Regions from separate parts of the Lactobacillus sp. M0393 genome, predicted to be linked through region 1. Evidence: riboswitches for the same ligand, from Rfam matches in the RefSeq annotation. Region 1 holds a riboswitch; the other holds the start of a gene.
The links. A riboswitch is a leader RNA that binds a small molecule or an ion and turns the genes downstream of it on or off. The one in region 1 is predicted to bind FMN.
Positions count from the first base shown of each region.

Region 2: another riboswitch for FMN. It lies ahead of ribD (bifunctional diaminohydroxyphosphoribosylaminopyrimidine deaminase/5-amino-6-(5-phosphoribosylamino)uracil reductase RibD); the one in region 1 lies ahead of H3R29_RS02215 (ECF transporter S component).

Region 1 covers NZ_JACFPK010000002.1:176,713-179,856, reverse strand. The annotation lists gene H3R29_RS02220 (LysM domain-containing protein) at 1-354, opposite strand, end outside; gene H3R29_RS02215 (ECF transporter S component) at 458-1,144, opposite strand; FMN riboswitch at 1,227-1,341, opposite strand; gene H3R29_RS02210 (pseudouridine synthase) at 1,370-2,086, opposite strand; gene scpB (SMC-Scp complex subunit ScpB) at 2,089-2,697, opposite strand; gene H3R29_RS02200 (ScpA family protein) at 2,687-3,144, opposite strand, start outside.
Region 2 covers NZ_JACFPK010000001.1:192,439-195,582, reverse strand. The annotation lists gene H3R29_RS00985 (riboflavin synthase) at 1-219, opposite strand, end outside; gene ribD (bifunctional diaminohydroxyphosphoribosylaminopyrimidine deaminase/5-amino-6-(5-phosphoribosylamino)uracil reductase RibD) at 204-1,265, opposite strand; FMN riboswitch at 1,386-1,519, opposite strand; gene H3R29_RS00975 (hypothetical protein) at 1,627-1,821, opposite strand; gene H3R29_RS00970 (aspartate/glutamate racemase family protein) at 1,971-2,717, opposite strand; gene H3R29_RS00965 (UDP-N-acetylmuramoyl-L-alanyl-D-glutamate--2,6-diaminopimelate ligase) at 2,732-3,144, opposite strand, start outside.

The DNA of each region.
Region 1 (3,144 bases):
TTGAACTATATATTGTTTAGTTTTCACGTGTTTCTTTTTATGCTTAACCTTAGGTTTGGGTTTTGCCTTCGGTTTGCTCTTAGTTTTATTTTCGATAAGTTTGTTTTTTGCAGGAGAAGCTTTAACGTTTGCTTTTTTGGCAGCTTTTTTATGAGTTTTGCGTACTTCAACTATTTTATTACTTGAATTATTATTCGCTGCTAAATGATGTACTACTGGAACAAGGCCAATTAGTATCATTATAAGTAAAACAATGAGTACAATCCAACGTTTAGAAACAGAGTTGTATGTTTCAACTCTGGTTTTTTGCGGACGTTTATAATGTTGATATGGTCCCTTAGGATTATTAGTCATCTTAAAAAGCCTCCTTACCTAACTTGTTTAATTTTAGCATATTTACCATTTAAGTGGATAAAAAAATCGGTCATTTAATAGACCGATTTCATAATTTCTGAGTTTAGTTTTTTAAATTGAAGTTTTTCCTGACAAATGGTTTGATTGTTCTCAAAACAGTTTCAAACAATAAGTAAACCACTGTACCATTTATTGCCCCTTTTAATAAATTAAACGGCACAATAATGCCAAAAATATAGGCACTCATTGATGGAATGTGGAGCAATTTGCCCAAATAAACTTTCTCAGTAAACGCCAATAGACCTGAATAACCATGAATAGCTGGCAAATTGGGTACCGTAGTTGCTGCATAAAAAGGTGTTAGAACCAGAGCATTTAAAACTGACAAAACAAAAGCCATCGCTATAATGCCAAGAACTATACCTAAGATTGGTTTTAAATGTTTTTTAGTAAAACTCTTTTCATCTTTATTGATATTTCTAGTCAAATAATAAAACGGCAAAGCAAATGAAATTGATGCTAAAAAGGCCGCAGATTGACCCACTAAACTTGGTAGCGCAAAACCTTTATATATTAAATTAATTAGCATTCTCACAAACGCGATGAAAATGCCGGGTAATGGACCAAATAAAAAAGTACCAATAGTAATTACAACATCAGAAAAATCAAATTTTAAAAAGCTGGTGACAGGCAATGGTATTTCCAAAAGCATTAATACATATGCAATTGTTCCAATTAAAGTATATGCTACTATATTGACCAAATTATTTCTGCCTTTTCTTTGCAAAATTCTTACCTCCAAAAAAACTCGGTCTGTTGCTTCTAGCAACAGACCGAGTAAAAGTAAGCTAAAGATCTTGGCTTTTAGTTTAGTCTGTCTTCTTTCATCTAGACTTTAACTATCGGTATCACAATAGATTCCACCACTTTCGTGGGTCGCGGACTCTCACCGCCGGTCGGGATTTTCACCCTGCCATGAAGACAACAAACTTAATATTTAATTTTCAATACCATCTTAATCTACGTCTTTTAATCTGTCAACTTCCTCATGGGATAATTCGCGAAAACTTCCGGAAATCAGAGAATCCAGGGTTAAAAAGGCGTATCTTTCACGTGCTAATTTTTTAACCTGATGATGAACAGCCTTAAACATTCTTTTTACTTGATGATACTGCCCCTCATGAATAGTTAACTGTACTATTTGGCTATTTTTTTTGCGGTCAGTTCTAATTACTTTAACTTTAGCCGGAGCACATCTATGACGATCAATTTTTACTCCGTGGGTAAGCTGACTGATTTCTGCAGGAGAAAGCACACCCGTAATTTTAGCAACATATACTTTGGCTACATTATTGCGTGGATGCATCAATAAATTTGCAAGCTCTCCGTCATTGGTCATCAAGAGTAAACCTGACGTGTCATAATCTAGTCTGCCAATTGGGTACAAGCGGTAGGGCAATTCTTTAAAGTATTCAACAACGGTTTTTCGGCCTTTGTCATCGCTGGCAGTCGATACCACCCCACGCGGTTTATAAAAAAGGTATGTGTGCAAACTTTCCCGCTCAATTGGTTCACCATCGACGGTAATATTACTAAATGTATCTACCTTAGTACCTAATTTTGTAACTACATTACCATCAACTGTCACCCGCCCTGCGGTGATCATTTTTTCAGCCTTGCGTCGTGAAGCAATTCCAGCTTCAGCAATTACTTTTTGTAATCGTTCTAACACCATTATGATTCTCCTTTTTGAGTTTTAGCAATATTCTTATCTGCTTGACCCTTAGCCGCAAATAAATCGATTTCACCTTCGGCATTAACACTTTCATCTTCAAAATCTTCAATTAGAGGTAAATCGGCTAAACTTTGATAACCAAAATACTGCAAAAAATAGTCAGTGGTCACGTATAAATTAGGGTGTCCCGGAGCCTCTTTTTTGCCATTTATCTTTACAAGACCCCGCCAAATTAATGTTTGTAAAGCACCAGATGAATTTACCCCTCTGATTTCATCAATTTCTATCCGAGTAATAGGCTGCTTATAAGCAACAATTGCTAATATTTCCAAAGCGGACTGACTAAGACTTTTAGTTAAATCTTTTTGAAAAAAGTTTTCAATTGTTTTGCTTACTTCCGGCCGGGTTGTTAATTTATAAGAATCGTTCAGTTGCTGTATTTGCAGACCTGAATCCGAATTTTGCTGTAATTTTTCCTGCAAGCTTTTAGTTAATTCGCGCAGTGCAGGCTTGCCAATTTGCAGCAGTTCACACAAATTAGTGCTTTCAATGCCATTATCACCGGCCACATACAATAGAGCCTCTAACTGGGCAATTTTAGTTATCATCGCTATCAATTCTTTCCAAGTTCAGATCGCCAAATGTTCTATTTTGTGTTACCCGCAATTCTTGCTTTTTACAAAGTTCAAGCAATGCTAAAAACAAACCAATAACATCAGATAAAGTTTTCATTTTTTGACAACATGCAAAAAAACTGACCTTTTTGCACTTTGCCAATTCGGTTTGCAAAAAAGTACTCATCTCTTTAACAGAGGTCTCTTTCACCTCAACCGAAACAATATCTGGCTGTCTGATCTTCATTCTTTGTAATACTAAAATAAACGTATTAGCCAATTCAGTGGAAGTAATTTGTCCTCGAGGTAACGGCTGAATCTTTTTACTAAGGGGCACGCTTTCCTCTTTAGCAGCAGTAATGGGAACCTTTTCGTTACGCTTTTTAAAGTAAACCGAGATTTTTTTGAATATTGAGTAGGTAATAAGCTGCTGTACGAGTT
Region 2 (3,144 bases), on a different contig from region 1:
CAAATTAGTCCGTTTCATTGTTTCCGGCATCACGTCTACTGCAAAGTCATTATCGCTCCAAGCGGTAACGGTTAAACAAATACCATTAACGGCAATGCTTGCCCCTAAAGGCAAATCTTTTTGCACTAATTTAGGAGCGCAAATACCTAGTCTTGCATGTTGCTCACTAATTTCCAAACGGGTTATCTTTCCCGTAGTTTGAATTATTCCTGTAAACATTCTTTTCTCCTCACGCGAATTCTGACATCTTGATTGAATTTTTTAACGTCTAAAAGTTGATAATCACTTTTTTCTGCTAAAGCCTGGCCAAACACAGCAGGTAATGCAGTACCGCCTAAAACTAAAGGAGCAATGTATGTCACTATTTCGTCAGCCAAGTCCGCTGCTACAAACTGGCTCTGGACATTGCTGCCACCTTCAACTAATAGTGCTTGAATTTCATGTGCGGCTAAAAGCTGCACAATTTTTGAAGGTGTCCATTTAGTAGCAGTAAAGCAGCGAATATTTTCAGCTACTTTTTGAGTCAGTTCACTTCTACTTAATAGCCAGATTTCACCATGTGTCTTAAACATGCGACTGTTAAAGTCCAACTGATTAGCATCTTTAGTTAACACTATTCGAATAGGTGGCTGGGGTAAATTCTTAATTCTGACCGTTAAAAGTGGATTGTCTATTCGCAAAGTATTTGCCCCAATTAAAATTGCTTGGTTGTGCAAACGCAACTTTTGCACATCCACCTGAGCTGCATCCCCAGTCAAAATTGTTCTCGTTTTACCTGCAGCATTAATTTTGCCATCAATGGACATTGCATATTTAAGCGTCACAAAAGGCCTCTTTTTGTGATAAAAAAAGTTATAAGCAACGTTTAAATTTTCTGTACCACCGATTATCTCAGTTTGCACCCCATGGCTTTCTAGATATTCAATACCCTTGCCAGCTACAATTTGATGAGGATCAACCTGACCAATAACAACTTTTTTTATTCCGGCCTCAGTGACCTTTTTGCAGCAAGGAGGTTGCTTGCCGTAATGGCTGCAAGGCTCTAGCGTGACGTACAAAGTTGCACCTTGTGCCTGCTGGGGGTCAGCTAAGTGTGAGAGTGTATTAACTTCTGCGTGTTCCTTACCAAATTGATGGTGGTAGCCGGTCGCTAGAACCTGACCATTTTTAACCAAAACTGCACCAACTAAAGGATTGGTCCAAGTCATTCCCTGAGCTTTCAATGCTTCTTGAACTGCCATTTGCATATAATCCTTATCCTGCACTAATTTCACTTCCTAAGCATTAAAAAACCTCGTTGATTCAATCAACGAGGCTTATTTTATATTCATCAAATAAGATTTCAGCGAAGTTTAATAACGACGCGAGTTTTCTGTCTAATCTTGTTTGTTCTTCTCCCATCCAGACTTTAACTGTCGGTACTAGACTTGCACTAGTTCCACCGCAAAACGCGGGTCACGGACTTCAATTATTAATTGTCACCGTCGGTAGGGAATTGCACCCTGCCCCGAAGAAACCGTATTCAACTTATTCCAGTATAATATAGATATCCTATGTCGGCAATAGCAATTTATTGTTTTATAAAATTATATATACGATAAGCGCAAACTTAAATAAAATAATTCCTTATAGTCTCCAATCAGACAGATGAAGGGGGATATTATTATTTTTACCAAAATATTTCTTGAAGGCAGTGCCAAATGATAAATGATCTTTAAGGTGATTGCGATAAGCATCTCTAATGCTCAAAATTGCTGTTACTGCTAAATTAGTAGTCAATATTATCAGTATGCCAATAAATATATATAAAAGATATAACATTTTAACTCTCCCATTTTCATCTGTATTACTTTTCTAATACACTACTACCGGATGGCAACATTGTCAACACTTTTTAAGAAAAATAAATAGACTAATAATTCAAATTGATTACTAGTCTATTTTAATTTGTATTAAACAACACGTATTGTTTAATACATATATTTCTCTATAGCAGTCTTAGGATCCATTCCTGCACGAATTTTTAGTTCTAATTCAATTGCCACATCAGCAATAATAACTTGCGGATCAATAACATTATACGGATGCTCTGGCGCCTTTTCCTGAGCTAAAGATAATTCAGTACAACCAAGTAAAATTACATTACAGCCATACTGATCATGCATGGTGCGTAATATGCGGTGATAAAGTTCGCCATCAACTACGCCTTTTTCTTTAATGTTGGAATAAATCAGCTCAGTAACCAGCGGTTGAATCTCAGGACCACCCAGTTCTACCTCACGACCAACTTGTTCAATTTCGTCTTCGTACAGATGATCATAAATCGAACCTTCTGTAGCAATCAAACCAATCTTTTTTTCTTCCGGATAATCATTTACGAACTTATGCACGGCAATGCGCATCATATGTAAAAAAGGAATATCAGTTAGTTTAGCCAAGTCGTCATAAAAATAATGTGCAGTATTACATGGCATCACGAAAAAGTCGGGCTTTAGCATTGCTTGCTGGAGCACATCATCACGCAAGGCATTGAAAAAATTAGGTTGGCTATGGTCTTTGATATAAGCCGTGCGGTCAGGAATTTGGGCATCATTAACCAAAATATAATTCAGATAGTCCTGATCTTTGGTAATCTTTAGACGGTGATTAATCATGCGGACATAGCTTTCCGTTGCAATCGTACCCATACCGCCAATAATACTAAAAAAATGTTTCATTAATACCTGCTTTTCTAACCGTTAAAATGTTCTTTTTGTCCTTCAAGTTCATCAATTACCTGTTGTGCAACTGTAATATCAGACGGATAAGGAGTATCTACTCCCCGGATCTTTTGATAACTATCTTCACCTTTACCACAGATCAGAACAACATCACCCTGCTTGGACATACCGATTGCATCATGGATAGCCTTCTTACGGTCTAGTTCTATTGTGACATCAACTTTAGAATGATCAATGCCGGCATCAATTTCCTGTGCTATATCCATGGGATCTTCAAAGCCAGGATCATCTGTTGTCAGAAAGGCTTTATTAGCGTAGGCATTTAGACTGTTACTAAAACCGGGACGACGAGAAACTCCTTTGTCACCAGGTGCCCCCACAACGACAATAATTTTGGGATTATTAAATTCGCGTTGCATAAAGC